One region of the Ureibacillus sp. FSL K6-2830 genome, then DNA from elsewhere that is predicted to be linked to it. Evidence: a T-box and tRNA genes for the amino acid it is inferred to sense, from the RefSeq annotation. Region 1 holds a T-box; the other holds one or more tRNA genes.

What was found. A T-box is a leader RNA that pairs with one kind of tRNA and senses whether it is charged. The one in region 1 lies ahead of alaS (alanine--tRNA ligase), so its partner is inferred to be a tRNA-Ala.
Region 2: it has a tRNA-Ala gene. The T-box ahead of alaS (alanine--tRNA ligase) is inferred to sense a tRNA for this amino acid. The anticodon was not compared.

The regions. Positions count from the first base shown of each region.
Region 1 covers NZ_JBBOQR010000001.1:2,981,028-2,997,717, reverse strand. Annotated here, with positions in the region: gene mtnN (5'-methylthioadenosine/S-adenosylhomocysteine nucleosidase) at 1-302, opposite strand, end outside; gene NSU17_RS14850 (YrrS family protein) at 362-1,054, opposite strand; gene greA (transcription elongation factor GreA) at 1,203-1,691, opposite strand; gene NSU17_RS14840 (peptidase U32 family protein) at 1,990-3,255, opposite strand; gene NSU17_RS14835 (peptidase U32 family protein) at 3,284-4,216, opposite strand; gene NSU17_RS14830 (O-methyltransferase) at 4,223-4,855, opposite strand; gene mltG (endolytic transglycosylase MltG) at 5,101-6,225, opposite strand; gene NSU17_RS14820 (DUF1292 domain-containing protein) at 6,494-7,012, opposite strand; gene NSU17_RS14815 (DUF1292 domain-containing protein) at 7,150-7,461, opposite strand; gene ruvX (Holliday junction resolvase RuvX) at 7,576-7,998, opposite strand; gene NSU17_RS14805 (IreB family regulatory phosphoprotein) at 8,009-8,269, opposite strand; gene alaS (alanine--tRNA ligase) at 8,370-11,033, opposite strand; T-box leader at 11,086-11,332, opposite strand; gene NSU17_RS14795 (TerC family protein) at 11,488-12,180, shown strand; gene NSU17_RS14790 (aspartyl protease family protein) at 12,226-12,603, shown strand; gene NSU17_RS14785 (sporulation protein) at 12,715-13,485, opposite strand; gene NSU17_RS14780 (TetR/AcrR family transcriptional regulator) at 13,885-14,457, shown strand; gene NSU17_RS14775 (YhgE/Pip domain-containing protein) at 14,556-16,690, shown strand, end outside.
Region 2 covers NZ_JBBOQR010000001.1:1,227,882-1,244,571, reverse strand. Annotated here, with positions in the region: gene NSU17_RS06080 (PucR family transcriptional regulator) at 1-1,572, shown strand, start outside; gene NSU17_RS06075 (aspartate aminotransferase family protein) at 1,951-3,306, shown strand; gene NSU17_RS06070 (hypothetical protein) at 4,170-4,523, opposite strand; gene ggt (gamma-glutamyltransferase) at 4,781-6,415, shown strand; gene NSU17_RS06060 (chromate transporter) at 6,572-7,126, shown strand; gene NSU17_RS06055 (chromate transporter) at 7,123-7,650, shown strand; gene NSU17_RS06050 (GGDEF domain-containing protein) at 7,760-9,226, shown strand; gene NSU17_RS06045 (NUDIX hydrolase) at 9,334-9,900, shown strand; tRNA gene NSU17_RS06040 (tRNA-Ala) at 10,213-10,285, opposite strand; gene NSU17_RS06035 (succinate CoA transferase) at 10,558-12,075, shown strand; partial or broken gene NSU17_RS06030 (tetratricopeptide repeat protein) at 12,206-13,111, shown strand; partial or broken gene NSU17_RS06025 (YfiT family bacillithiol transferase) at 13,176-13,684, shown strand; gene NSU17_RS06020 (NUDIX hydrolase) at 14,243-14,689, shown strand; gene NSU17_RS06015 (DNA adenine methylase) at 14,833-15,786, opposite strand; gene NSU17_RS06010 (type II restriction enzyme) at 16,028-16,690, shown strand, end outside.

The sequences.
Region 1 (16,690 bases):
TCCACATCATGGTGTCTAACTTCATCTGATATTACAACGGAACCTACTTCTAAATCAGGGTCATAGCCGCCAGCAGAACCTGTATTGATAACAACATCTGGTTGAAAATGATGAAGTAAAATCGTTGTGGACATGGCAGCATTCACTTTTCCAATTCCGCTTTTCAATAAAACGACATCTTTTCCTTTATATGTACCAGTAGTATATTCACAATTTGCAATGGTCGTAACGGTTTTATTTTCTAATGCTTTTCGCAATAATTCAACCTCTTCTTCCATTGCACCGATAACTGCAATTTTCATATTTTAATTCCTCCTTGAAATCCACATCTATTCCAACTTAACGGAAATATCCATTGCAGTCAATTCATTACTTCATACGTGCCATCAATTTTTTTTAGTATTTCTACTTTAATTGGAATCCATCCTGCATTTTCAATCCATTTTATGTGAACTCGATATTTTTCTGTTTGATCTTTTGATGATACAACGGCAACTGCCCCTTTTCCTGTGCCATCATTTCTTACAGACCAATAAATAATATTATCTTCTTGTAATTCCACAGCATTTCGAATCGTCAATAATTTTTCTTCATAATCTACATGGCCCTCTTCAAAAGCAGAAACGTGCTCACCAGTTTGTCTCGTAGGCGTCACTTGCCAGTTGTTATTAACAATGACTTTTTCCACATTGGCATCTGAGGAAGTAGACACGATAATTTCATCATTGTTTTCATCATGAATGGACGAATTGTCTTCTTGCAGATTATTTGGCTCTTCATTTTTATTTGAAGCGTCTAAAGATTCTTCTTCATCCTTTTTACTATCCTGCTCCTCCAATTCTTCACTATCTTCATGTTCTTTTAATTCTTCCACTTTCGTATCTTCTCTAGCCACTTCATCTTCTTCATCATCTTTTACGATGAAATAAATATTGATCACAATTAACGTAAATACAATGGCTATCAATACATTGAGTATACGATTCATTTTTCGTTTATTATCTGAATAACGTTTCATTCTACGGCTATTTAATTCTTGTTTTTCCTTCGCCATATGATTCCTCCTTATATTTCTTTTTCCATATTACCAAGAAATTGAGATAAACAAATACTTCAACTAAATTTTTAATATTGTTGTCATATGAATATTACAAATGAAAAAGTCGACAAATTTTTATAAAATTTGTCGACTTTATTATCCATTAGTCGTTTGAAGAACGAATTGCTACGATTTTAACTTCCATTTCGCCGCCAGGAGTTGTTATTTTCACTACATCTCCAACTTTATGACCTAATAATGCTTTCGCGATTGGAGAATCGTTCGAAATTTTTCCTTCAAAAGGATCTGCTTCTGCAGAACCAACGATTACATACTCTTCTTCTTCGCCATCCGGCAATTCAATAAATGTTACCGCTTTACCAAGGGTAACGATATCTGCATCTTCTTCGCTTTCTTCAATAATCACTGCGTTACGCAACATATTTTCAATTGCAGAAATACGCCCTTCTACAAATGCTTGTTCTTCTTTTGCAGAATCATACTCGGAGTTTTCAGATAAATCTCCAAAACCACGAGCAACTTTAATACGTTCTACAACTTCTTTTCTTTTTTCTGTTTTCAAATATTCAAGTTCTTTTTCTAATTTTTCTTTACCCGCTAAAGTCATTGGGTATTGTTTTTCGTTTGACAAGACACTCACTCCTTAAGAAACATCACTTTTTCATCCAATCACATTACCATATTTTGTAATGCAATCGTTTTCTTTTTCTGAAGAAAAATTTCTTATATATGATAAAACCCGGTTATTAGAAAAGCATATGTTGCCTTTGGACAATTTAGAAGAATCCAACGGACGCTTTCTAATAACCGAATTTTATTTCAACAATATATCAAATTGTCATTTAATAGTGAATAATGTAAAAATCATGCAAAAGAATCAATACCATACTCATCATATTATACTATGAGTTTTGTTTCAAGAGCAGTTCTTATTTATTTTTTCTTCTCATCATATTGTATCGGTGAAGTGGTTTTTCGACTTTAAATTTCACGATTTGAAGTGGGTGGTTCGCCACCTCAATCGGTTCATTCTCTTCATTCCACATTTGACCGACTGTCATCGTAAATGTATCGATTTCTGGACCGAAGAATTCTACCGTATCTCCTGTTTTGAAGTAATTGCGCTGCTGCAATGTAACCATTTGTGTTTCCTCATCATAATCAAATACAAATCCAGCAAAATCCCATTCCGGCTTCTTCGCATGGAAACCAAACATTTGTTGTTTATAGCTTGGTTCCCCTTCAAAGAAAGCTGAAGCTGTGGCGCGGTTAGCACAACGATCCAACTCTTCCAGCCATTCCCGTTTAATTTTGAAGTTATCCGGATCGGCACAATAGCTGTCAATCACTTTACGGTAAACGGAAATTACTGTCGCCACATAGTGGATGGATTTCATGCGCCCTTCTACTTTTAATGAATCAATTCCTAATTCTATCATATGAGGAATGGATTCAATTAATTTTAAATCTTTCGGGCTCATTGCAAAAGGTGCGTCTCCTTCATTAAATAAAGGCTTTTCTTCCCCATTTACATTTTCATATAGATCATAATCCCAACGGCAGCTTTGACAACAACCGCCACGGTTTGAGTCACGAGCTGTCATGTGATTTGATAACACACAACGCCCAGAATACGCAATACACATAGCACCGTGAACGAATGTTTCAATCTCAATATCCACTTTTTCTTTGATTAGACGAATCTCTTCCGCACCTACTTCACGGGCTAAAACAACCCGATCCAAACCTTCAGATTTCCAGTATTTTACCGCTTTCCAGTTCGATAAAGATTGCTGAGTTGAAAGATGGATTTCCAACTCTGGCGCTACTCTTTTACATGTTTCAATAATTAATGGATCTGCTACAATGATTCCTTTTACACCTACGTCAGCAATTGCACGCAAATATTCTTCTAGGCCTGCCATATTTTCATTGTGGGCAAAAATATTTGTTGTTACATAAATTACTGCACCATATTTTTTGGCAAACTCAACACCTTCACGCATTTCTTCAATGGTGAAATTATCTGCATTGGAACGCAATCCAAATTCTTGACCACCGATAAATACTGCATCAGCACCGTAATGCACAGCTACTTTTAATTTTTCTAAACTACCCGCAGGAGCAAGTAATTCCGGCTTTTTCGTAATAATGCGTTTGCCATTTATTGTTTCACGAATGCTTTCATTTTCAATTAATTGTAACAATGGAGATCCCCCTTTCTTAATAAACTGTTTCCTTATAAATAAATCCAGTATCTAATGGACGTAATGGTGGTTGAATCGCTTTAATTTTTTCGAATAATTCATCTTTTATTTCATCATAAGCATCTTCCCCTTCATCGAAATAAGCATCAATTGCTTGTCGATAAAGGCTTGTTACTGTCGTAATATATTCTTCAGTTTGCAAAATTCCATCAATCTTCAACGAATCGATTCCCGCTTCGAAAAACTCTGTTAATTCATCAATTAAACAAATATCATTTGGCGAAAAAATATGCGTTCCATTCAAGTCTTCATATATCGGATATTTGTTGTTACGTTCTTTATCGTGTAAGAACATGTTTTTATTTTCTTTTCGATTTTCAATTTCCATTACTTCTCCTCGGTAAAGGAAATAATTTCCCAATAATTTCCGTTTTGATTGGAACATGCAAGTCATCCCATGTACTTGTACTTCAATTTCGTATTTGGAGTTTTCTTTTATTTCTAAAATCTCATCAAGGGATAACTCACGGGCTAATACTGCACGCTTCGCTCCTCGTTCTCCCCAATAATTTACTTGGAACCAGTTTGTTGCTGTTGTTTCTGGATTCCAATGTAGGGGAATTGTAATACCAAATTCTCGAACTGACATGAGAACTGCAGGGTCACCGAATAAAATCGCATCAGGTCCAATTTGTTGTAATTGTTTTAAATATTCATCCAACGCATCAATGCGATCATTATGGAATAAAGCATTGCAAGAAACATAAACTTTCTTACCTGCTTCATGGATGATTTGCGTGGCTTCTTTTACTTCGTCAATGGAAAATTCTCCGGCAAGTCTCAATCCAAATTTTTGTTCACCGATAACAAATGCATCGGCACCAGCCTCGATTAATTCTTTAATATGGGGTATTGATTTAGGCGTCACGAGTAATTCTGGTTTTTTCAAATGTCTTCACCTCTTTAAACAAATTAGTAAACCATCGCCAACGGGGACAAAGGTCGTAGAATAATCTGAATGGTTTTTAATCCACTCGGTAAACTCTTTTAAATTGCGAATCATCGAGCGTTTTCGTTTTGGTACTTCTTCCAATGGAATGTCCGATAATCCGTGCATGTAAATATTGTCAATATAAATGACTCCACCTGACGGAACTAGGGGAGAATATTTTTCAAAAAAGCGCATATTTTGCCCTTTCGCTGCATCAATAAAAACAGCATCAAAAGTAGATTGAAACTTCGTTACATCTACTTCTAACGCATCTCCTTCAATCACCGTAATTCGGTTTCCAACGTGACTTTCCTCAATAAACTGCTTAGCAAGTTGGACGCGTTGTTCATCTCTTTCGATTGTAACGATACGGCTATCAGGCACCGCTTCAGCAATGCGAATAGCCGAATAGCCAATTGCTGTACCAATTTCTAAAACTGTCTTCGGTCGTTGAATACGCAATATTTGAGTTAATACTTCGATTGCCGAAGCTTTCATAATCGGAACATGGTGATTTTGTGCATATTGTTCCATTTTTTGCAGCAATTCATTCCGAGGATGAATGAAGGACTCTATGAACTGATCTGAAAACTCCATGTTTTCTCTCCTTCAGATTATATATAAAAAGAAAAAAACCAAACGAGTTGGCTTTAATCAACTACACTATGGAAAAATCACATCTAATCATAACATGAAAATCAATGGAAAGCGAACATTCTTTACGATTTTCATATTGAAAAGTTTAGAATTCAGACTATTGACCGAATGATAAACAATATCGGAATGGAATGAATAAAAAATAGCAGTTAACCAACATGGTTAATTCTGCTATTTATCCTATCTTATTTATTATTTAAATAAAGACTTTTGTTTTGTAGATGTTCATCGTATGATTTCGCGAAGTGATTGTTCCCTTCTTTATCCGCTAAGAAATAGAGATAATCCGTATCTGTAGGATTTAAAGTTGCTTCAATTGAAACGACACCTGCATTGGCAATTGGACCTGGTGGTAATCCTGGGTTCACATAAGTATTGTATGGACTTTGAACTTCTAAATCTTCATATAATACTCTTTCTTTATGTCCGCCTAATGCATATAATACAGTTGGGTCCGTTTGAAGCGGCATGCCGATTTCTAATCGATTATAAAATACGCTTGCAATCGTCTCACGATCCGTCTTTTCAGTTGCTTCCTCTTCCAATAATGAAGCAAATGTTAATAGCTCATGAACTGTCATCTCTTTTTCTGCAATTAAAGCTTGATACTCATTGATGACATCGTTTGTTTTTTTAATCATCGGAATAATGATATCATCTAAAGTAACATCTTCTTCATAGAATGCGTAAGTCGCAGGAAATAAATATCCTTCTAACGGATAACGGATGTTGGAATCCAATACCTCTTCCGTAATAAGTTCAGGATAAGAAGCCATCATGCTATGAATGAATTCCTCGCTGTTTACCTTCTCCATAAACTGTTCTTTTGAGTATTTCGTCTTTTTTTCAATAATGTTAGCAATCTGCTCTAATGTTAATCCTTCTGGAATCGTTATCGCTAATACAGGTTCTTTATATACTTTTCCTGTTTTCAAGCTTTCTAAAATTTCATCTAAAGTCATGCTTGGCGACATCGTATAATTGCCTGCTTGGAAATTCGATTGATTATTAAATTTTGCGTAATATTTAAAGATAGTCGCATTTTTTATAATGCCATGTTCTTCTAATATTTTTGAAATGGTAGATAACCCAGAGCCCATAGGAATTTCTACTTGAATTTGTTCTTCCGATTGTGAATCAACAGGCTGTAATGCACTTTTTACAAATAACGTGCCAGACAACCCCACAATTACAATTAACGTCAAAATAATTAGCGTTACTGTTGTTACAATTCGACGAACTACTTTTCCTTCTTGTTTACGCAATTTTACTTTATCCATTATTTCATTTTTCTTTTGTTCTTGCTCCACTGGTTTCCCCCCTTGCGACTCTTAACATATGATATAAAATTATAAAAGAATTCACAATATTGAAATGCGCTTTCGGTTTCGCTTTGTATATGTATTTGTACGTTATTTCATAAGAAAAAGTTCTATCAATCTATAACTTTTTAATACATATGAATTTTCAAACAACAATTTATAACCATGATCATTCAATAAATGCTTTTATCATGTTTCCCTGCGGCATGAAAAATCAAACCGCAGGAAGTCTTCAGCCAAAACGAATGATTTGATTTTATTGATTCAAAAACTCAACTGTTTCTTCAATTTTTTTCCATTCCTCATCTGACTCGACTGGGAAAATTTCTTGTATTTCACCATCTTCAGAGTCGACGTAGCTTGCAACATAAAGGTTTTCAATTGGTTCCGTTTCATCGGTTGTATACACGACATATTTTTTTCCGAATTCATCTAATGTAAATCGATAAATAACTTTGCATTCTATTTCATTTCCTTCTTCATCCGTTGCAATAAATGCGTCTCTTTCTTCTTCAGAAAATGTATCAACTAGTGTATTGTATACTTCTTCAACCATGTCCCACTCTTCTTCTGTTTCCAATTCCTGAAAATTCGTCATTTCTAAATTTTCATCAAGTTCATATCGTACTGCTGAAATTTCTTCGCTTTCATTACCATCTTCATCGATTATCGTATAAATGCAATAAGAATAGTCGTCTGTATCAAAGGTAAATAATACTTTGCATTTCATCTCTACACCATCTTCTGTTGTTAAATAAAAATATTGTTGATCCATGTTTTCCTCCTAATATTTATAACCTTTTCAACTTTAGTGTGGAACGTTCCATGAAAAATAATCAAATCGATATTATTCACAAGTAGATCGATCTTAAGCATGAAAAAAGTAGGCAAAATTTTGCCTACTTTATATGATTATTCTTCATCGTCTTCTAGTTCAAATTCTTCTTCCAAAGAATTTAATACTTCTTCAATCATATCCCATTCTTCTTCCGTTTCAATCGGCTGAAGTTCTCCATCTTCTCCATTTTCAGCAGGAGTAAATGAAGAAGCGAAAATTTCGATTTGACCATCTTCATCTTCTTCCGCACCGACGATTGTATATAATACATAGGACTTTCCGAATTTCTCAGAATCAAAAGTGTGTATTACTTCGCATAATTGCTCATTTCCGTCTTCATCAATTACAGTAATATGTCTTTCTTCATAATCATGTTCATGTACCATGTTGGTCACCTCTTTTTAAGAATATAAATAAAATATATAATTATCCCTCGACATAACTGTCTTTAGGAAAGTATAAAACATGATGAAATCACTTTATTCACCCAACATGGGATCTTATTTAAATGATTTACTATCCAAATATCCTTGTAAAATCATGACCGCTGCCATTTTATCGATTACTTTTTTTCTCTTTTTTCGACTGACATCGGCTTCAATGAGCATTCGTTCAGCAGCCATTGTTGTTAAACGTTCATCCCAAAGTGTTACTGGCAAATTAAACGCATTTTCTAAAAGCTTCTTATAATTCTCGGAAGCTTCTCCTCGTGGACCGACAGTGTTGTTCATATTTTTAGGATATCCAACAACAAATTCGGTAACCCCATACTCTTTTACAAGCTCTTTAATTCGCTTAATCCCAAATTCGCCAGTTTCTTCGTCTATATGAATCGTCTCAATTCCTTGAGCTGTTAAACCCAATGGATCGCTGATTGCAATGCCAACTGTCTTCGTACCGACATCTAATCCCATTACTCTCATTGATTATTCCTCATTTGTTATTTCTAATATAGAATTTCACAAGCTCTTCTAAAATTTCATCACGTTCAAGTTTACGAATTAAATTTCGTGCATCTTGATGGCGAGGAATATATGCCGGATCACCAGATAACAAGTACCCTACGATTTGATTTGTCGGGTTATACCCTTTCTCCTCAAGTGCAGAGTACACTTTTAGCATTACTTGCTTGACTTCATCTTCCATTGATTCTTCTGGAAAGCTAAATTTCATTGTTTGATCAAACGAACTCAAGACCAGCACCTCGCTTTCGGAAATAAGGAGTTGGAAATTCTAGCTCCATTTTCTATATTATAACTGATTCAATTAGTCAGTGAAATAGATTTCTTTTTAATTATGATATAGATTTAACGTAATCATACACAGATTGAAGGGCTTCATCAAGTTTTGAAACTTCTTTCGCACCAGCCATTGCCATGTCAGGACGACCGCCACCTTTTCCTCCGCATTTCTCAGCTACTGTTTTGACGATGTTACCTGCATGATATTCATTACCAGCAATATCTTTTGTTACACCTGCACAAAGCATGACTTTATCTCCTTCAACAGCTCCAAGAACAATAACTGCTTTTTCAAGCTTCACTTTTAAATCATCCATCATTTGACGAAGTTGATGATTATCTTTTGCCTCTACTCGTGTAGATAAAACAGTTATATCGCCGATTTTTTGTGCTGAATCAAGAACGTTTGCCGCTTCAAGGTTTGCCAATTTTTGTGATAATGATTCATTTTCTCGTTGTAATTCTTTATATTCACTTTGCAAGCCTTGAATTCTCATTACTAAGTCTTTTGGATTTGCTTTAAATTGTGCAGCTGCTTCTTGCAAGATTTTTTCTTCTTCTTTTACGGCAAGATATGCCCCCTTACCAGTAACAGCTTCAATACGTCTTACCCCGGCACCAATTCCACCTTCTGAAACGATTTTGAACAATCCAATTTCAGATGTGCGGTTTACGTGTAAACCACCGCAAAGCTCAATTGAATAATCGCTTACTTGTACAACGCGAACGATATCTCCATATTTTTCGCCGAAGAGGGCCATAGCACCAAGAGCTTTTGCTTCGTCAATCGGCATTTCTTCAATAACTACTTCGATGTCGTCCCAAATTTTTTCATTGATGATTTGTTCAATTTTTTCTAACTCTTCTTTTGTTGCTTGTCCGAAGTGTGTAAAGTCAAAGCGTAAACGATCTGGACCTACATATGAACCAGCTTGATTTACATGTTCACCTAATACGTCTTTCAAAGCACGGTGCAATAAGTGCGTTGCCGTATGGTTTTTCACAATCAGTTTTCTTTCTTCTGCATTCACTTGCGCCTTTACATGATCGTTAAGATGCATTTCACCTGATTCAACAATTACTGTATGAAGATGCTGCCCGTTCGGTGCAAGTTGAACATCTTTTACAACAGCTTTGAATGTATCGCTCTCAAGAGTACCTTTATCAGCGATTTGACCACCCATTTCAGCATAGAATGGTGTTTCCGCTAAAATGACTAATACCTCTTCTCCTTCAGAAGCTACATTTACTTCCTGACCGTTTCCTACCATAGCAACAATGGTTGTGTCACATTCTGCCACTTCATATCCAACGAATACGGAAGGTTGTTTTAAGTTCGTTAATACTTCATTTTGCACTTGCATAGAATCAACATCAACACGTGCACTTCTTGCTCGTTCACGCTGTTTTTCCATCTCCGCTTCAAAACCTTCGTAATCGATTGTCATTCCTTGTTCTTCAGCATATTCCTCTGTTAATTCAATTGGGAATCCATACGTATCATATAAGCGGAACGCGTCTTCACCTGGTATTTCATTACGCCCTAATTTCTTTTCACGTTCAATTACTTCATTTAAAATTTCAAGGCCACCATCTAATGTTTCTAGGAAACGAATCTCTTCATTTTTCACAACTCGTTGAATAAATTCACTTTTCTCACTTACTTCTGGATAGAAGTCTTTCATAATTTCTCCAACTGTTGGAACGAGTTCAAACATAAATGGTTTTTCAATACCGATTTGTTTTGCATATCTTACAGCACGACGTAATAAACGGCGAATTACGTAACCGCGTCCTTCATTTGATGGAAGCGCTCCATCACCGATAGCAAATGCCACTGTTCGAATATGGTCAGCAATTACTTTAAACGGTGTGTTGATATCTTCTTTATTGTTGAAAATTTCTTTCAAATCAATTTCACCAGGTCGTTTGTAACGACGGTTTGCAAACTCTTCAATTTTTTCAATGATTGGCATAAATAAATCTGTATCAAAGTTTGTTGGTACATTTTGCACAACGGAAGCCATCCGCTCAAGACCCATACCTGTGTCGATGTTTTGTTTTGGTAGCGGCGTATATGTGCCATCTGGATTGTGGTTAAATTGAGAGAACACTAAGTTCCAAACTTCTAAGTAACGTTCATTTTCGCCACCTGGGAATAATTCTGGATCGTTTGGATCATTTCCATATTCTGGGCCGCGATCATAGAAAATTTCTGAGTTTGGACCGGATGGACCTTCCCCAATATCCCAGAAGTTTCCTTCAATGCGAACGATACGTTCTTCTGGTAAGCCAATTTCATTTTTCCAAATGTTATAAGCTTCTTCATCTTCTGGATGGATTGTTACTGAAAGGAGTTCTGGGTCAAATCCCATCCATTTTGGATCTGTTAAAAACTCCCAAGCATAATGAATTGCTTCTCGCTTAAAGTAGTCACCAATAGAGAAGTTACCTAACATTTCGAAAAATGTATGGTGGCGAGCCGTTTTCCCTACGTTTTCTATATCATTTGTACGAATGGATTTCTGAGCATTTGTAATACGTGGATTTTCAGGAATTTCACGGCCATCAAAATATCTTTTTAAAGTCGCTACCCCAGAGTTAATCCAAAGTAAAGATGGGTCATTCACTGGAATTAATGAAGCTGATGGTTCAACTGCATGGCCTTTTTCAACAAAAAAATCTAAAAATTTGCGACGAATGTCTGCTGCTTTCATTCAATATTACCTCCTACTAATATTTTTGAAATTAAAAAAAGCCTTCATCCCAATAAGGGACGAAGACATTAAATTTCGCGGTACCACCCTCGTTACAGTTTCATTTCATCACCTAAATACACGTTTAACCGTTTCATTTTGAAACTGTCACTCTAGCCACTGTAACGTAAGTGAACGGCAGGTTTTAACTGCACTCTGGAGTAGCTTTCCGCAATTGTCTCTAGTGAAGATTCTTTCAGCCTACGGAATCTCTCTCTTTCCACTGGACAAAAACGTACTCTCTCCATCATTGTGTTGAAAATATAGGTGTTCATAAATAAGTATGACGAATGGAAATTCTCTCTAAATTATATGAAAACGGTCATATCATGTCAATCAACTTCTTTGTTATTTACTTCTTAACATGGATGGTAGGACATATACTTTCCAAAAAAGTATAGATGGGAGAGCAGATATGGAAACGATTTCGATGGAATTTTACACTGCACTGATGTCCATTATTTTAATCGATCTTGTTCTTGCTGGTGATAATGCATTATTGATTGGAATGGTCGCAAAAAATCTGCCTTCGAAACAGCAAAAAAAGGTTATTATCATTGGAACGCTAGCTGCCATTTTTATGCGCATTCTCTTTACACTGCTTGCAGTGAAATTGTTAGAAATTGATGGATTACTATTTATTGGCGGCGTATTGTTAATATATATAGCGATAAAACTGCTAGTGACTGAAGAAAATACCGATATACGCGTATCAAAGAAATCCTTTTGGGGGGCTGTTTGGACAATCATGTTAGCAGATTTTTTAATGGGTATTGATAATATCATTGCAGTTGCAGGAGCAGCTTATGGAAATATGCTATTAGTCATCTTTGGTCTCCTTATCTCTATTCCCATAATTGTTTGGGGAAGTACAATTGTCATTCGCATTATCGATAGATTTCCGATTTTCATTTATATAGGTGCTAGCGTTCTTGCATGGACTTCTTCGAAAATGATTGTCCAAGATGCATATGTGCAACCGTATTTAACGAATCCTCTACCAATCATAATTTTCCAATTATTACTTATTTTCATTGTCATTGCCATTGGATTTTTCTTGCGTATTCGAAGTAAAAACAGTTTATTAAACAAATTGAATAATCATTAGCTTCTTGAAATAGAATGGGAGTACATGATTTCTGGGAGGGGTCAAATGCATCTAATTTATGAAGATGGTTTATTGCTATCAACAATTGAAATTTGCTATAAAGGGAAAAGTAAATTGTTAAGCCGAGTTGCAATCGATTCAGGTGCCTCCCATTCCTTTATCAATATTGATTCAGTACAAGAGATAGGTATCTATTTTGAAAACGGAGATTCGCTAGTTCGTCATTATGGAATCGGTGGCGTAGAATATAGTTTTATGAAAAAATTGGATTATGTAAAAATTGGCGAAAAGACGTTTCCTAATGTTCATATTGATTTTGGCACATTGCAAGGATTTAATATTCAAGGTTTGATTGGACTTGATATATTAAAATCCGGTGAATTTGTTTTAGATTTGAAACACTTAAAATTACTAACTCACTGAAAATGTAGGAAAAAATAGCCTGTTATACGAGCGAACTAGGATCCTAACTTCACTAGTCCGCTCATTCTGTTGGCAATCTCTGTTTTATATAAAAGATAATAGATTTTTACATTATGAATATCTCGAAATAATTTGTTGAAGCTTAGATTCAATATGGTACATATCCGCTTCTGTAAATGTAACGCGCACGTGGCTTTCATCCACATCCAACATTTCAGCAAACAATCCACCAAGTCCCCTTGCTCTTCTGTCCACTTCCAATAATAATTCCACGTAGCCTTCCTCTTGGGAAAGAAAAGCAATCTCTAGTTCATCTAATCGACCTCGAAACGGCCCTGTTACTGGAACAAATTCAAATTCTTGAATAAAAGGATAGTTTTTTCGGTATCGGAATGATACTTGTTCATTTTCCGCTTTTCGTAAACGAAAACCTAAATGTTGTACAGCATTTAACACATGAGAAGCCAATCTTGATGGACGAACTTCTATAAAGTCTTTATCTGTTGAATCCACACCGCTTTGAATGTCTAATTCCGTTTTCACCCATACTCGAGAATTTCCTATCGTTACAGGTGTGTCTACTGGCAGCACGAAAGAAAACGGGATGATTTTTGTTTCATTTGCTTGAATCATAAAAGGATTACTAATTTTGAATTTATGGAATGCAAATGGAACCGAAACTTTTCGATCATCGACTTCTTTTATATAAGTCGTATATAAAGTGAAATAAATCGTATTGATTTGTTGAGCAACATTTCCTCCATATACTTCTACTTCACCGCGCACCGTTTCACCAGCACTGTAGGAAGACTTCTCCAACTGAGTATCCACTTTTGCTGAACCAATACCAAAAGATGCTAGCATTTTGTTAAAAAATGACATAGTCCACTCTCCTTTATTTTACAGAAATCTCTCCTATATTACGAGTCTATTTTCAATAAAGTTTCAGTGAGGAGAATCATTTAGAAGAATTTTTTTATTTTTATAAGTTGTCCTCCAAAATCTAGTCATGATTTGTATAAATATTATTTACTTTTCCTCCACCTGCAGCTTTAACATCGTATGTTCCATGATAAATATGGTTTAAATATTCTCTAACTTAGATTTACAACATATAATCAATTCCACTTCTTACGATTCAGCGAATTTAATGATAATAAGAAAACTACATAACATGTAAATTTACTTGCAAAGTGAAATAATATGTGGTAAATTACTCTACGTGAAATAGATGACTAATTTTCTCATTTGGTCATATTTTATTAAAGCGAGGTGAATGTATTGAGTGTTGATAGAAAACAATTAATACTCGAAGCTGCAAAAAAATCCTTTTCTTTATTTGGATACAAAGCAACCACGATGGATCAAATCGCAAAACTTGCCAATGTGGGAAAAGGTACAATTTATACATTCTTTAAAAATAAGGAAGAACTATTTGATGAAATTATTACATCTCTTATTAAAGATATGAAAACTGAAGCAGAAAAAGCCATTAATCCTAATAGTAGCTTCGATGAAAACATTCATCGTGTATTATTAAGACTTCTAGAATTTCGACAGTCTCATCAGCTCACAATCAAACTTTTTCAAGAAGAAAGAGAACTGGGAACACAAGCTGTAGCAGAAGTAATACAGCGTGTTGAACAAGCAATCATTCACTACATGAAAGGAATTATACAAGAAGCAATTGACCGTGGTGAAATTAAAGAGTGCAATCCTGAAATCACAGCATTTGTTATGTTAAAAATGTATGTTGCTTTAATATTTGATTGGGAAAAGCAACATCCAGCTATTGATAAAGAAGAAATATCTAATTTATTTAAATTATATTTCATTGATGGATTGGCTAAGTAACTTTAAGGTTAAGGGTCTCAATATATTAGAGTACCCTATTATATTACGCAAAATTGACCAAATGAACAAAATAGTCATTACTTCCAGGAGGTAACAAAATGAAAAAATCGTCATTTATGGCGGAACTAAAATTTCTTCTTTCTAACCGAAAAATTCTCATATCGGTTATAGCAGTTGCGCTTGTTCCTGTACTGTATACAGGAATGTTTATTTGGGCATTCTGGGACCCATATGCGCACTTAGAAGACTTGCCAGTTGCCATTGTCAATGAAGATTCCGGTGCTGAATTTGAAGGAAAAACGTTGGAAATTGGGAAAGAACTTGCTGAAAAACTCAATGACAGTGAACAGTTTAATTTCAAAGTAGTTTCAAAGGAAGAAGGTTATAAAGGTTTAGAGAATCGAGATTTTTATTTGCTAGTGGAAATACCAGAAAATTTTTCTAAAAATGCAACAACGATTCTAGATGATGAACCGAAAAAATTGGAACTAAAATATGTTCCGAATGAAAGTACAAACTTCCTTTCAGCTCAAATTGGAGAAACTGCCATGAGAGAAATCAAAGCGGAAATCTCCAAAAATATCATTTCAACTTATTCCGAAACAATGTTTGATTCCATTTCAAAGTTAGCAGATGGAATTAGCCAAGCAAGCGATGGAGCAAGCCAATTAAAAGATGGTGTAGCTGATTTAAATGATGGTTCAAAAACATTGAGTGACAATCTTGCAACATTGGCTTCAAAAATGATTGAATTCAAAGAAGGCGTAAACCGTGCAAGTGATGGTTCAAGCTCGATTGCTGCTGGCTCTAGTCAATTGAAAGACGGTCTTCGTCAAGTGAACGAAAATCTTCCATCCCTTGTCGAAGGAACATCTCAAGTAGAAAATGGCCTTAAACAAATGAAAGATCAACTTCCAGCTCAAGTTGCTACAGGAATTTCTGAAAATCTTAAAAATAGTGTTGAGAATATTCGTAATGGAATCGATCAATTAGAAACTCAATTATCTGCAGAACTTTCAACACAACTGACAGCTGGAATTGTCAATCAACTATCAAGCCAACTTGCAGTACAATCCATATCAACCCAAACTCAACACTTAGAACAAATTCAGTCTGCTCTCGTTGCCAACAACATTATGAGTGAAGAACAAGCTGTTGCCTTTATCGCGCAGCTAGCAAGCAACGTTCCTACGAAGGAACAAATTGAAGAGCAATATAAAACCCAATTACAAGCCCAATTAGAACCTCAAATTTCTACGGGTATCAGCAAAGGACTTAAAGAAGGGTTAACACAATTTGAAACTTCACTAACAAATCAATTACTTGCTTCAGCTGATGGTATTGAAGATCAATTAAAATCTCAAACTGCCCCTGCCTTTGATCAATTAATTGCAGGTCTTGACCAAATTAATGCTGGACAACAAACATTGCAAAATGGTGTAAATAAGCTTTATACTGGTTCAGTTGATTTAACAAATGGCGCTGGGGAATTAAGCTCAGGCATGAAACAGTTAACTTCTGGTGCAGGTCAACTTCAAGACGGTGCAAATCAACTAGCAAATGGTTCAAATCAATTAAAATCCGGCACAGATAAATTGTTAGATGGTACAACGGAATTAGCTGACAAACTTGCTGATGGAGCTGAAGAAGCTGGTTCAGTTAAGGCAAATGAAGATACGTATGACATGATGGGTGAACCGGTTGTTATTCAAAAAGAGGCAGTAAATGAAGTGCCAAATTACGGAACAGGCTTCTCACCATATTTTATGTCACTAGGCTTATTCGTAGGAGCACTAATGTTATCCATTGTATTTGAATTAAAACGACCAGTCATCCGACCGAAAAATGCTTTCACTTGGTTTGGTAGTAAATTTGGTGTGATTGCCATTGTCGGTATCATTCAAGCACTATTAGTAGATTGCATTTTATTATTGGCATTAAAACTAGAAGTTGTAAATCTTCCGTTGTTCATCCTAACTTCCATAATTGTAAGCATTGTGTTTATGACACTTATTCAAATGCTTGTCACATTATTAGGAGACACTGGACGATTTATAGCGATTATTATATTAATTTTACAATTAACAACAAGTGCAGGTACATTCCCAATGGAGTTATTACCAAACACACTTCAACCAATCAATGCACTATTGCCAATGACTTATTCAATCCAATCCTTTAAAGCGGCCATCTCAAGTGGGGATATTTCATTCTTATGGCAGAACAACTTGAT
Region 2 (16,690 bases), 1.8 Mb from region 1:
ATGCAAGTTCAAGATATTTTGCACAACAAACATTTTCAAAAAGCGGAAGTGATTGCAGGAAGATTGGGTTTACACAATGTCATTAAGTGGGTACATATTTTAGAAATTGTCAATGTTGAAAACTTTGTAAAAGGCAATGAGCTTGTATTAACGACTGGACTGGGCATCCAAAATGATGTAGATAAATTTTTATATTTTGTAAAAGGGCTAATTGAATCCAATTGCGCGGCTCTTTGTATTGAATATGGGCAATATATTCAACAAGTGCCTTATGAAGTGGTTCAACTTGCAGATGAGCATGCCTTTCCCATCATTGTTTTTAAAGAAGAAGTGGCCTTTATAGAAATTACGCAAGAACTGCATTCCCTCATTATTAATAGGCAATATGCGATGGTTTCAAAGCTAGAGAGCTATTCCGAAAAGTTGAATAAAGAAACATTGTACGCACAGCAACCGGAAGAAATCTTGAAAATTACTTATAAATATTTAGAAAAACCACTTGTCTTGAAAATTGATGGACAAGAACCCATTTTATATCCAAACACTTCGAAAAAACATAAAGCTTGTTTGTTGCAGAAGTTAGAAGAAGAATCATATGTTCAAAAACTACTCGTGCAACCTATCCATCTATTTGAACATAAATATGCAGAAGTGATGTTAGTAGAAAAGAAAACTTCTATAACTGAATTCGAAACACTCATTTTGGACAGAACAGCGACTGCCCTTGGCCAACTTTTTATTCGAAAATTATATGTGGAAGAGAAAAAGGGAATGGAGGACGCTCACTGGATAGAGGGATGGATTGAAGGGAAGCATTCAAAGGATGAAATTCATCACTACCTATTTTCGCAATGGCCAAGCCTTTCTTTACAAGGCGGAGCGGTATTTATCACCCAATTTAATGAATCTTTCTCACAGCAGAAACTTGATATTACTTACTACAAATTATTAGGGCGGTCTATTTTCGAACAGTACGGATTTTTAACATTAATTATAGAAAAGAAAAAGTATATTATTTTTATCTTGTTAAATAAAAGAGAAGGTTCAATGAAAGAGCGAATGAAAGAAGCCCTGAGCAAACTGGGAAATTCTGAAGTGTTAGCGAAAATTCATCCATCTTCTTTCCAATTTGCTGTAGGAAAAATCATCAATGATCTGCAATGCATGCATGATAGCTTTCAGACGGCGTTGGATACGTTATATATTAAAAGAAAAGTAGGGACACCTGCTCAATTTTATGATGATTTGCATTTATTCCGATTGATTTATAATTTGCAAAAACATGTAGATTTAGAGCAAATGGTAGAAGATTATTTGCAACCGTTAATTGAGTTTGATGAAAAGAACAATGGCCAATTGCTTGAAACGTTAGAAGTGTATTTGCAAACGAATGGTTCGAAACAGGAAACCGCAAGAAGGTTATATATAGTACGGCAAACGTTGTATCACCGCATTCGAAAGATAGAAAGTTTACTAGGGGAAGATTTTATGAATGGTGAAAAAAGGCTTGCATTAGAATTTATGCTACTTGCAAGAAAGTTTTTAGTGCCGATGAAGAAAGGGAGCGCATGAAAAGTCATTTTGATGGGTCTCTTTTATGGCTCGCTCTGCTTTCGTCGCAGATATATTGCGACGAGTGTGACCATTGGTGGGAGAGATTAAAAAAGATATTTATTGATAAGATTTGAGCCTGACCAAAAAGTTTTACATTTTTTGGTCGGCTTTTTACATTTTTTGAAAAGCCTTTTACGACAAGAGCGGAGGGGAGTTATTTTTACGTTTTGTACAATATTTTGAATTTTATTTAACGTTTTGTTCAATGAAAAACACCTACTTCCCATTCATAATATACATACAACAAGTGCCTTTCTAGCTAGCATTCTATTGATTTTTGAAAAGGGTTTCTTTTGTAAGCGGAATGATGAAAGTAATGAATAGGAGCGTGATGAAATGTTAAGTACAAATGCTGGGAAAGAGTTGTTGGCAAAAGATGAAAAATATGTGTGGCACTCCATGAAACCATACAACCCTAATGCAACCTTTGTAATTGAAAAATCAACGGGCGCAAGAGTTGTTGATGTGGACGGAAAAGAGTATATCGATGCGATGGCAGGGCTTTGGTGTGTGAATGTTGGATATGGTCGGGAAGAGTTAGCGAAAGCAGCATATGATCAAATGATAAAAAATGCGTACACGCCACTATCCTTTTCCCATGCACCAGCTATTGAGTTAGCAGAAAAAATTAATGAGCTGTTAGGCGATGACTATGTCATTTTCTTCTCCAATAGTGGTTCTGAGGCAAATGAAACAGCCTTTAAAATCGCAAGACAATATCACCATCAAAAAGGCGAGTCATCCCGCTGGAAAATCGTCTCCCGCTACCGTGCCTATCATGGGAACTCTATGGGCTCACTGGCAGCAACTGGTCAAGCAGAACGAAAATACCGTTACGAGCCATTAGCACCAGGATTCATTCATGTAACACCGCCTGATTCTTATCGCAACAATGAAGATCATTATACAGACCCACTTGAAATTCCAAGTGTAAAAGAAGTCGACAAAGTCATGACTTGGGAGTTCAGCGAAACAATTGCGGCAATGATTTTAGAGCCAATTATTACAGGGGGCGGCATCCTCATTCCTCCAGAAAACTATTTAAAAGGAATCGAAGCGGTATGTAAAAAGCACGGAGCATTAATGATTGTTGATGAAGTGATTTGCGGATTCGGCCGCACTGGAAAACCATTTGGCTTTATGAACTACGGCGTTAAACCAGATATCATTACGATGGCAAAAGGTATTACGAGTGCTTATCTACCTTTATCAGCAACTGCGGTGAAACGGGAAATTTATGAAGCCTTTAAAGATAGTGGAGAATATGATTTCTTCCGCCATGTGAATACGTTCGGCGGAAATCCAGCAGCATGTGCAGTAGCGATTAAAAATATTGATATTATGCTAGAAGAAAATCTATTCGAACGTTCAGCGGTAAAAGGTGCTGAAATGTTGAAAGCATTCCAAGATGAGTTGAAAAATGCACCGTATGTTGGCAATGTGCGAGGAAAAGGATTGCTGATTGGAATTGAACTTGTGAAAGATCAAGCTACAAAAGAGCCGCTTGATGTAAAACTAGTGAATGAAGTCATTGCGAAAAGTAAAGAGAACGGCGTCATTATTAATAAGAACGGCGTAACAGTGGCAGGCTATAATAACATATTAACAATCGCACCACCATTAAATATTTCAGATGAAGATATTGAAACAGTTGTGAAAGTCGTTTCTAAAGCAATTAAAGAGTTGAAATAAAGTTACGTACACACATACCTTTAAAATAATGTTGTAATAAAGTGAACGACATTGTACGAATGCAAAGTGGATACTTGATGGTTCTATCAAATGAATCCCTAAAAATTGAAGGTTGCATATGTTGCGTTTTGGCGATTATTGCATAAAGTGCATGATGTAAGAAACTCAATTGAATCTCTTTCGAATGTGAAAGTTGAAGCACATCCCTATGAAGAAACCGGCGAAACTACTTTCGTCCTTCCCCCTTGTTTTAAATAGAACGTGTTAATTCGAATAAATTTTTATGAATTTGTGATAATTACTTTGAAAGTTGAAGCGAATCTATTAAAATATTTAATTGCGTGTGGTTATGAATGAAGGAATAGATTGCATGGACCAGTCGAATTTTAGGTTCGACTGGTCTATCTTTTTGTAGATATAAATGTAGAAAACGGAAGATCATTAATCGTTAGAAAAGATGAAATGTTGCATTATTTCCCGAGAAATGTCTTATTTTGGGAGGGGAATTTCCTTGAATGTCGAAGATTTGGTACATGAAACAGAAGGTGTTGAATTCTATCTGAAAGACAACTAAATAGGATCTTCTATTGGAATAAAAAATTTTTTGGAGGGAAGGAACTTTTTCGTAGCGACATATCGTTATCCCCGTTAAGGAGGCTATTCCTTTATTATCTGACGAGGGGAAGTAGTTGTTGGACGAAAGTTTATTATTCGAAAATCTCGACTTCATTTCGCCTTCGTGAAGAAAAAGCCGCTTACTGTTGCGATTGTAAATAAGACATTAAATGACCCTTTAATAATGAGAAAAACGAGGAGAAGTCCCCTCGTTGTTGATAAGTTGAAATTAAACCCGTATCTATTCATCAATTTAACTCTAGTGCAATGGTTTCTGTTTTGCCATCCCATTCTATTATAGCTTCAATTTCCGATTCCTTACTCACATTAGAACATCCAAAAGGTAAACTGAATACTCCTTCAGGTTCTAGTGAAACATCTCCTTCTAAATTATCAATGGAGAACTTTATACTTTCGGGAACTGGCTCATTGCCTATATATTTAATAGCTCCACTTGATTTTCCGCAAACTTCACTTTTATTCACTTCATAACGTATACTCCAATAATCGCTTTCCCCAGTATATAAAAGAATTTCTTGTATACATGCTGGCAAGGGAAGAATACAAATAAGCAAAATCATTAACATACGGACTTTTTTCAAAATTTAACACCTCCCGCTTAGTAACTAAATAACTTTACTAGAATTGCAATTCGACATTATTAATATATTACTCATGAATTTCAAAAAATCCTTGCAGTTTGTCGATAAATTAACTAAAGGTTTAAACAGTTTTGGCAAATCTCCTTCCTTTTGAAGAAATCAAAAATAAAAAACTGTAAACTCTTTACATTTTCAATTTACAGAATAAAATGAAGATTATGTAGGTTGATTGATGGATTATACAGGGGGGAAGGAGAATGGTTCAATATAGAGCAACGACAATGGCAATGAAAGGGATGGTGACGTCGCCACACTACTTAGCATCACAGGCAGGCCTTTCTGTGTTAAAAGAGGGAGGGAATGCAATTGAAGCTGCTATTGCAATGGCTTCAACCATTGCCGTTGTTTATCCTCACATGAATGGCATTGGTGGAGATAACTTTTGGCTCATTTATAACGCAAACAACGGGGTAATCAAAGCGATTAATGGAAGTGGTCGTTCGGGCAAAAGGGCAAGCATTGAATTTTATCGCTCCAAAGGATACGAAACAATTCCTGCGCGCGGTCCACTTGCGGCTATTACGGTACCCGGTGCAGTTCGGGGATGGAATGTAGCATATCAATACGGACAAGATGAAATGGGAAGTACCATGCCATGGCATAAGCTCCTTGAACAAGCGATTGCCTATGCAAAGGAAGGCTTTCCTGTGACTCCAAGCCAACACACATGGACGAAAGTAAATTTGGATGAAAAAGATCAAAGGTTTCGTGCATTAAATCGTTTTGAAGAGTTTTCTCGCATCTTTCTAAAGGATGGCAAGCCTTACAAAGTGGGAGATATCTTCATTCAAGAAGATTTGGCACACACATTAGAACTCATTGCACAAAACGGCGCGGACTATTTTTATGATAGTGAATTGACGGAACGTATGGTGGAAGACTTGCAGAAACACGGAGGCATTTTGACAAAAGAGGATTTCCAAAAACATACGAGCGATTTAGTGGAGCCCATTTCAGTGCCTTATCGTAACTTTGTGGCTTATAATCTTCCGCCAAATACACAAGGATTGGCGTCTTTATCCATATTGAATATTTTAAATCAATTGAATTTAGCAGAGATTGAAGAAGGCTCTGCACAGTATTATCACCTATTAGCAGAAGCCATCAAACATGCCTTCCGAGACCGTGACAAGTATTTAACTGATCCAACATACAACCATATTCCGCTGAACGAATTGCTCAGTAAAGAGCGGGGAGTTGGCTTTGCTGAAAAGATAAAAGAAAGTTGCCATGCGACGGCATTGCCTGCCATGGATCCAAAGGGGGATACGGTTTGGTTTGCGGTGGTGGATGAAAAAGGAAATACTGTTTCCTGCATTCAAAGCATTTATCATGAATTTGGTTCCGCCTTTATTCCAAAAGGAACAGGGGTATTATTGCAAAATCGAGGCAGCTTCTTCTCTTTAGATGACAAACACGTAAATTCCTTACAACCGAGAAAACGCTCCTTCCATACGCTCAATTCTGCCATGCTGATGAAGGATAATCGCCCAGTCTTAATTTACGGAACTATGGGGGGAGAAGGTCAGCCACAAACGCAAACGCTCCTTGCAACACGCATTATCGATTACGGTATGAATGTACAGGAAGCTATCGAAGCTCCGCGATTTTTATACGGCAGGACTTGGGGAGCAACCACTAATACATTAAAAGTGGAAAGTCGTATTCCGAAAAATGTGCAAAAGGAGTTGAAACGATTTGGGCATGAGGTGGAAGTGGTAGAAGAATTTTCGGATTTAATGGGACACGCAGGAGCGATATATATCGATGAAAAGGGAGTGAAGTATGGAGGAGCAGATCCTCGTGGTGATGGTATAGCCATTGGGTATTAAAAAATTTTCTAATTCCTCTCGTTCGTAATATAACAATTAATTTGCAAAATATGAAATTTTTGTAAAATATATAGAGAGAAAGATATAAAGTATATAAAAAATATAAATACTATTCTATAAGAATTTTACCTACATTACGATAAAGGGGGATAAAGTATGGCAAGGCAGAGAGATATATTTATTGCCTTTTTCCGTTCTGGCATGTTGGGATTTGGTGGAGGGCCATCAACTATCCCTCTTGTTCAAAAAGAAGTAGTGGCTACCTTTCAAATGATGACCGATGAAGAATTTGCGGATGTGTTAGCAATAGGCAATACTTTACCTGGCCCCATTATTACAAAAATGGCTGGATATATTGGTTATCGAGTAGGTGGATGGCTAGGTTTAATCAATGCTTTAATCGCTGCTATTCTCCCATCGGTTATATTAATGATTCTTTTCCTTGCCACACTCAAACAATTTAAAGATTTTGATTTTGTAAAAGGAATGTCGAATGGAGTTATTCCAATTGTAGCCGTAATGCTTGGAGTACTCACTTGGGATTTTCTTAAAAAATCTCATAAGTCTCTTGGGTGGAAAGTCGGAGGCATTATTTTGTGCGTTTCAATCGTTGGAATGCTGATTCTGAAGCTACATCCTGGCATCATCATCGCAGGATTGCTTCTGATTGCACTACTTCTCCCAATCAAAAAAGAGGAGAGAAAAGAATGATTTATATACAATTATTTCTGGCCTTCTTCTACCCAGGGATTTTAGGATATGGAGGGGGGCCTGCTTCCATTCCGTTAATTGAATATGAAGTTGTTGATAAGTATGGATGGATGAATACATCAGAGTTCAGCGAAGTATTGGCGTTGGGAAATTCATTGCCTGGACCGATTGCGATTAAAATGGCAGGATACATTGGCTATGAGGTCGGGGGCGTTTTGGGGGCGATTGTAGCATTGTTTGCAACAGTAGGGCCTTCATTAGTTGCCATGTTGATTTTACTTAACATTTTATATCGCTATCGGCAATCCCCGAAAGTCAAAAGATTGTCTAGTTTCGTTTTACCGGCAGTTGTTGTATTGCTTGCAGAATTGACCTTTGATTTTTTGATAACGTCTTATGATACAATTGGAATAATTTATACGATTATACTCATCGTAGGCGCATACATAGCTCTTGAAAAATTAAAAGTTCATCCTGCTTTTGTTGTGATGATGGGCCTAATAATTGGTGGGATATTTCTTTAATAAAAGTGGTTATGATAGGCAAAATGAGGCATTCTTTGGGGTGTCACTATTTTGCCTTCTATCTTTGTGTCATGAAAATACTTTTCAACTATGAAATATAGGTGGTTAGATGAAATATAATTTAAGGGTCAAATTAATTGTAAGTATCGTAATATTAGCGATTATGAGTTGCACTTTTCTAGCAATCGTTTCTTTTATTCAGTTGAAGAAACAAACGGAGGCGGAAAATGAAATTGTTTTTAAACGGATAGAAGACGCAATCAAAGATTCTTTAAAATCCTATGAAAAGGCGATTCTACTGCTAGATGATAACAGCGCTGAAAAAATGAAAGAATATACGGAGATGTTAATAGAGAAGTATAATGAAAATCCAAACTTTGATGAATGGGATTTCCAAGGCTTGAATCAAGAATTAGGGATGCATATATACATAATCAACAAAGAAAATGTGATTACTCATAGTAGTTTTGAACAAGATATTGGTCTAGATTTTACGAAATGTTGTAAAAAACTAACCACCCTATTAAATGAAAGAAGAGCGACTGGAGAGTTTTATCATGATGCGTTAGATATAGAGCAACAAACAGGGGAAATAAAGAAGTATAGTTACATGGCTACACCAGATAAAAAGTATGTGATTGAATTGAGCTACTCTTTAAATGAAAATAATATTTTCAAGGCGTTTAACTTTTTTAATCACATCCAAGAATTAAAAGAATTATATCCATTTATTTATGACATTCATATTTTGAACATTGGAGGATTAACGCTTGGCAAATCTACTAATGAAAGGCGCTTAACGAAAAAAGAAAAGGAAGCCTTTGACAGAACGTTTTCATCGAAACAACCGACAGAAATAAATTATTATTGGAATGGTACACCTGCTACTTTCCGTTACATGTTTTATGAATCAGAATTTAATCGTGACTTTGCTCAAAATAAAGTAATTGAAATCATCTATGATGAAAAACTTTGGAATGCCAATCTGCATCAAATAAAAAAAATGTTTGTCATTCAATTAATCATTATTTTTAGCTTCGTACTAGTGCTATCTTTTGTGATTGCAAGACCAATGTATTTAGCTTACCATGACCGCTTAACGGGACTTGCAAACCGCTCTGCATTTGATGAATTTATAACGGCAATCAAAACGAAAAAAGGGAAGAAAACAGCCTTTTTCATGATTGATTTAGATCATTTTAAGGAAGTTAATGATGTGTTAGGACATCAATCAGGAGATGTGCTGTTAAAAAAAGTGGCTCAAATTATTCGCAGCCTCATCCCGAAAAATGGGGAGGCTTATCGTTATGGTGGAGATGAATTTATTGTTGTTCTGAATTCAACAACGACCGAAGAAGCGAAAGAATTGGCACAGAAAATCATTACGGAAATTAATCACCTTGTTAAACGAAATACAGACATTAATAATCTTGGGGTTTCTGCAAGTATCGGCATTTCTTTTTATCCTGACGATGGGGACAATAAGTATTTGCTTTATAAAAAAGCGGATGTGGCTTTATATATAGCAAAAGAAAAGGGAAAAGGCCAATATTCTATTTTCAAAACAAAGTATTAAAATCTGGATAAATCATGACGTCTTGATATGAAAAAGACGCCTATTTTGTTAACATGTTGCACTAGTCAAACCATTAATGAAATTAAAGAAGAATCGAGGTAGCAATCATGGTTTTACGACAACAAATTGAAAACTATACGCCATATAACGCACAAGAAGCAAAGGATCAAGAACTTATCTTACGTTATATGGATACTTTTGATAACTTATTGACACGTGATAATGAATTTGCCCATTTTACTGCATCTGCTTGGCTTGTGAATAAAGACCGTACAAAAGTGTTAATGGTCTACCATAATATTTATCAATCATGGTCATGGGTAGGGGGGCATGCCGATGGAAATGCCAACTTATTAGGAGTAGCTATGAAAGAGGCGAAGGAAGAAACGGGTTTAAAACAAGTAACCCCTGTATTGAAAGATATATTTTCAATCGAAATTTTAGGTGTCGCAGCCCATGAAAAAAAAGGTAGACATGTGGCGACTCATTTGCATCTGAATGCTACTTTCTTACTGGAAGCAAATGAACACGAATTATTGCATATTAAACCAGATGAAAACAGCGATATCAAGTGGTTTTTATTAGATGAAGCAGTGGAAGCAAGTACGGAAAGGGAGCTACAAGTAGTGTATAAAAAATTAAATGAAAAGTTGCGTTTATTACAAGGAAAATGAACCATTTAGGGGTGATTCTTCCATATCTTAATGGTTAATAATATGAATATTTATGCATAAGAAGAATTTTTCTATTTTAAACTAGCATGGAAGCCGGCAATACCTGCTTTTTTGCATGTTTGAGGGAATATGGAATGAGAATATGGTCATAAAGAACAATTGAAGATGGAGATATAAAATTATATCATCTATAACTATAAAAAGGAATATGTTAATTTTCGATAAGCAGAAAAAATTGCATCGAACAGTTAAAAAATTGTTTTTTAATATAAAATAAAAAGAACCGCGGAATGATTAGCGGTTCTTTTAAAATGGAGCATACCGGGCTCGAACCGGTGACCTCTACGCTGCCAGCGTAGCGCACTCCCAACTGTGCTAATGCCCCGATTAATCAATATTATACCTATTTTTATAAAGTTATCAATCCTTTGAGAAAAGTTTGAAAAAGCAATTATTTCTATATAATGATAGTTTTTTTCTATTATAATCATAGAAATATTTTATTAGACGAATATATGGTTCATATTTACAATAAAATTTAAAGGTAAGTGAAAAAATATACACTTTTTTTAGGCTTCGTATTCGAAAAATTGTGTTTTATTTAAAAATTCTTCATATATTTAATACTAAATTATAATTAATACGAGGTGACATGTAATGGAAAAGGATTTAAGCCAAGTTATTCGACACAAAGCTTTCTTAGACAAAATAGTATCTGCTGAGGAAGCGGCTTCTTGGATTGAAGATGGAATGAACCTTGGTATGAGTGGTTTCACACTTTTCGGTGAGCCAAAAGAGTTCCCAAGAGCGCTTTCAGAACGTGGCAAAAAAGAAAACTTTAAAGTCAATGTTTATACTGGCGCTTCACTTGGACCAGCTGCTGACCAAGCTATGGCTGAAGCAGGAATCATTAATTTACGTGTTCCATATCAAGGAAACGCGGTAATGCGTAAAAAAATCAATAGTGGCGAAATGTACTATATCGATCAACATTTGTCTCATACGGCTGAAGAAGTAAGAAAAGGTACTTTAGGAAAAATTGATTATGCGATTATTGAAGCGGCAGCAATCACTGAAGATGGCTTAATTATCCCAACTGGTTCTGTAGGTAACTCTCCAATTTTTGTTGAGAAAGCTGAAAACGTTATCATCGAAGTAAACTTAACTGCACCTAGAGCATATGAAGGTCTTCACGATATTTATGTACAAAAAGAACAAGGTGAACGTCGAGAAATCCCAATTTACAACGTTTCTGACCGCATTGGTGAAATTGGAATCAAAGTTGATCCTGCAAAAGTAAAAGGTGTTATTTTATCTGAACAACCTGATATTCCTTCTCCTTTATTTGAGCCAAATGAAGAAACACAAGCAATTGCAGACCACTTAATCGACTTCTTAAATAAAGAAGTAGAAGAGGGAAGATTACCAATTTCTTTAGCTCCGCTACAATCTGGAGTAGGTTCTGTTGCTAACGCAGTTCTTAAAAATATGAAAGATGCTCAATTCAGAGATGTAGAAGTTCACTCTGAAGTATTACAAGATGGAATCTTTGACTTAATTGATGCAGGGGTTGTTAAATTCGCATCTGGTACTGCGTTCTCGCTTTCTAAGAAACGCGTTGATTCATTAGCGGAAGACTTGGAAAAATACAAAGGCAAAATCATATTCAGACCTCAAGAAATTTCAAATAACCCAGAAGTTATTCGCCGATTAGGAGTTATTTCATTTAACACAGCTTTAGAAGTTGACATTTACGGTAACGTAAACTCAACACACGTAAGCGGTACTAATATCATGAACGGTATTGGTGGATCTGGTGACTTTGCACGTAATGCTCGTATTACTATCTTCGTAACGCCTTCATTAGCAAAAGGTGGAGCAATTTCAGCAATCGTACCATTCGTATCGCATGTTGACCATACAGAGCACGATGTAGACGTAATTATTACTGAACAAGGATATGCAGATCTTCGCGGACTTCCACCAGTGAAAAGAGCAGAAAAAATTATCGAAATCGCACATCCAATGTACAGACCACAATTACGTGCATACTTTGAAGAAGCAAAAGAAAAAGTGGGTGGACAAACACCACACATCCTTGAAAAAGCCTTCTCCTTCCATACAAATTTAAAAGAAAAAGGTACTATGCTTTTTGAAGAAGCAGAAGTAAAATAATATAATATAGTATAGAAATGGGTTACGTTTTTCCACACGTAACCCTTTTAAATATGGAGAATACAGTTATTGTTATGAATTCACAATCATGATTATTTCATCAAATCTAATTTATGGGGTGTATTGTTAGTTGGATACGAATCAGAGAGCAATTGAACTGTATGAACAAAACGAATATGAGAAGGCAATGGAACTGTTTTTGAAAGCAGTGGATGAATCGAAAAACGTACAATCCTTGAACAATCTGGCCTGGATGTACCTTTATGAGAAAGAGGATGTCAACCGGGCCCTTGAATTGATTAAAGAAGCGGTTGGGATGAATCCTGCTTCCTATTTTCCTTATAATATTTTGGAAGAAATTTGAATTAAACAGGAACGTTGGAAGGAAGCGGAAGAGGCATTACAGAAGTCCATTTCGATTCAGCCATCAAACGAAGCCTTCATCAATTTGGCGGGAGTCTATTATCATCTTGGGGAACTGGAGCTTGCAGCAAAGTATTACTTGCTGGCAGAGAAAGATTCGGACATTTCCATGTATAGCTATATAAAATGCTTGATTGATTTGGGAAGAACAAAGGAAGCAAAAGAAAAATTGGATTTCATTAACAAGGGATCCTATCATTTGATTGGCGAAATCGAAATTGCCGATTTATACGTTGAGCTGGACTGCTACAACGAAGCAATCGAATGGTTTGAAAAAGGGTATAATGCATACTCCGGCAGCTCCTATTGGATTAGCCGATTTGTGTATGCTTTGTATAAGACGAATAATTTCTCCCGTTTAGATGAAGTCATTAAAGAGGAGATTGAAGAAACAAACAAAGCCATTATGCAGGAAGAAGTGAATGAAAACTGGACCGAGGCGCAAAAGAGAGACGCACTCGAAAATTATACGAGGGAATACAACTATTATAAACAATTGAAAGAGCGGGTCACTTCCGGATATGTTCCGCAATTGCAATTTTCTGCTCCGTTTACGAGTGCATGCTACTTGTTTGGATGCAAGCGCCACGGGAATCCGGAATATCAAGGCTAGAGGCCTCTATCCAGGCAAAGTTTAATAGGGCAATGAACTGTTGAAAAAAAGGGGTGTATGAAGAATGGATGTTCGATATCCTATTGGGGAATTGCAAGTTCCTGAAAACATTACGTTGGGACAAGTGCAAGAGTGGCTAAAGGAAATTGAAACGTTCGGACGTCGATTGCGGGAAGCGGTGGACGGATTGAGCGGCGAGGAGTTGGATAAAACATACCGTGAGGGACATGGACAGTTCGCCAACTGGTCCATCATATAGCGGATGCCCAAGTAAACATGTATATTCGATTGAAATTGGCGCTCACAGACGACCATGCAAGTGTGCCGGTATTCGATGAAAATCTGTGGGCAGTTCTTCCGGATACAACTCTTCCTGTTGAAAGCTCCATTAAAATCCTGGAGGGAACGAATGAACGCATCGTTTCATTGGGAAAGACGCTAACGGAAGAACAACTGAAGCGCACATACAACCATCAAATCAACGGCCCAACTGCTGTAGCGTCGGAACTTGCAAAAATGCGTTGGCACGAAGAACATCATTTGGCCCAGATTAAAATCGCATTATCCAAATAAATCAAATCGGCATGCCGGAATTCGGCAGCCGGTTTTTTTATAGGGGATCGATTTGGCTGGAGATCTAGAAGGGGATGCCTGATGAAAGGAAAGGCAGCTTACAGCGGACGGCAATTCCATCGAATGTAACGTAAATTTGAGAAAACGGAATTATTGCAGATGCATTGAATTGAGCAGCTGCAATAATAGAAGACGAAAGATTTGGAACTATTAAGAAATACTCAATTCGGGATCGATGTTGTTTCGTTTTCCATGCAAGCCATTCGAAAGGATAGACAATTGCTCATTTCTTTTTTGACTGATATGGGACGAAAAACTGGATTCCGTATCTGCCGGGGATTGCCCAATAATCTTGTCCATGATTTCAATCCTTGAGGAAATAAAGAGTGAAAAGGAAGAAGAGAAGAAAGAATAGATTGCAATGATGGTTTAAAGGGATTGTATGAGAATTGGAGCATCGTTCAAAATAGTGCTTGAGAGGTTAATATAGCCTTTATTAAAATTGAACAGTACGTTCAAAATTAAAAAAGCGCATCAACTTGGGACAGGAGACAAGATATGGAATACTATAAGTTTTTAAGGCAATACGTCGGAACAAAACCTTTGATTTTGCCGGGCTCTGTGGTCATCATCGGCAATGGCAAGGGAGAAGTCCTTCTGCAAAAACGCCCGGAAGGAAGATGGGGGCTTCCTGGAGGGCTAATGGAACTTGGTGAAAGTTTTGAAGAAGTGGCTGTGCGGGAAGTGAGGGAAGAAATCGGCCTTGAAATCCGAAACTTAAAACTTCTCCACGTCTTTTCAGGCAAAGATTTTTATACAAAAGCGTCAAATGGCGACGAATTTTACAGCGTGACCGCCGTCTTTTATACAGACGAAGCGGAGGGAACCCTTCAATGCCAGCCTTCCGAAACACTCGAAGTCCGCTTCTTTAAACGCAGCAACTTGCCGGAAAACATGGTGGGGAGTCATAAAATGTTTATTCAACTCTTGGAAGGTTCTCAATAAAAAACCGAATACTCAGTATTTGGAATTACATGAATTTATTACCGTCGTTTATGGAAACGTAAGTATGGTGGTGTGAGGGGACGGGAGCTAATCACTCCCTCCTACTCGATTATATTGAAGCTTAGTTATGTCCTAGACTCTTTTTATTTATAATTACGAATTAAAAGTTCGCTAATACTTCCACGACCCGAAGAGTTTGAATTTATATTTCTACGTGCGGAAACGGGTTCGATTTCAAACCCCTTATACAAATCATCAAAGTAATTATCATTAGGATCTGTATTTTTGGGATCAGAATTACTCAACATTAGTTTAGCACCAATTTCCTTGTCTACTTGCTTGAAGAATTCCCCTAATTCACTTTGTTTTTCATTTGAGAAATCTTCTTTAGAATATGATGTAAAACTAGAACTAGTTGAGAGTGGTCTATATGGTGGATCAAAATATACAAAAGTTTCAGGTGTAATAAATTTTTTACTTTCTTTATAATCAAGATTGAAAATTATTACTTTTTTAAGGAGATTGTGAACGGCTTTTAAGTTTTCCTCATTACATATTGTAGGATTTTTGTAAGATCCCATAGGAACATTAAATTCCCCTTTTTTATTAACTCTAAATAATCCATTAAAACAAGTTCTATTTAAAAATATGAATTGTGCTGCACGTTGAACTGACTCTTTATCTATTTCTTTTTTATTAAAGTCAAATGAATTGACTTTTTTATTGAAAGCCTTCCGTTCTTCATAATATTTTTCTTTGCGACCTATTAAATCTGAGGAAAGATACTCTTCCTCAATTTCTTTTAAAACATCAATTAAATCCATAACTTTTTCTTGAATTACTTTATATACTAAAATCAATTCTGGATTTATATCAAAAATATATGCCTCATCAATATTGTAATTCTGAAGTAAATGAAATAATACTGCGCCACTTCCTACAAAAGGCTCTACATAACGTGTAATAGTTCCTTTAGGTTCTCCAATTGGAGTTAATTCTTTTGGTAGCTTTTCATCTATTATAGGTAAAAGTTGTGTTTTTCCACCTGCCCATTTGACAAAAGGTTTTGCCTTTTCTGTGATAGAACTTTTTTTCATTATAGGCAACCTCCTAACTTATTAATTATACTTGTTTGGGTTAACATTTCAAAATGATTTACTAGTATTTTCATAATTAATTAAAGAATAATAAAGGGTTGATAAACATTCCGAAGAATAGGCAGGAATATCTTTAAACAACTAAGAAATGTATCTCATTAGAATTCGAATTAGCAAAGTGAGTTAGTATTATAGAGATTATAAGAGGAAAATGTTCAGTTCGGGAGGTTATAAATAGGAGATGGGAACTAAAAATGACCAGGCTTGGGAAAAAATATTTAAAAAATACAATATCCTAAATGAAATAGAGAAAAAAGGATTTTACGAAATCCTGGCAGACCACATTCGAGAATATAGAGAGCCACGTTTAATGTGTAAATTTGATCATAAAAACAATTTACCAGATATTTTTAAAAAATATAATTTAAACATACTTCCAATATCTACAAAATCATATATCATTGGTGATTTTAAGCTATTTGAAGATATAAAATATGATGACAAGTTAAAACCAAAGCAAATGAGTATTCCTGCTTACATTGAAACTGTAAAGCCGGCCGATTTGTATAGTGAGGCTTCCGCTTTACACTGTGCACACATAACGGGGATGATCGATGATTTCCTAGGTGAGGAATCTTTATTTACTGTTAGTGGTAGAATGGGCTCTGGTAATTTTGATTACAATGTATTAAGTAGTGTAGGAACATCCAGACAAATCAATGTTAGTGGAGCACAAATTGAAATTGACGGAGGATATGAAAGTCACTCAAATTTTGTCTTAATTGAAGCTAAAAAGCAGAAGGTTAATAATTTTAACATCCGACAATTGTATTATCCGTATAGGGTTTGGAAAGAAAGAACTAATAAAGTGATTAAGCCAGTTTTCTTTACAATATCAAATGAT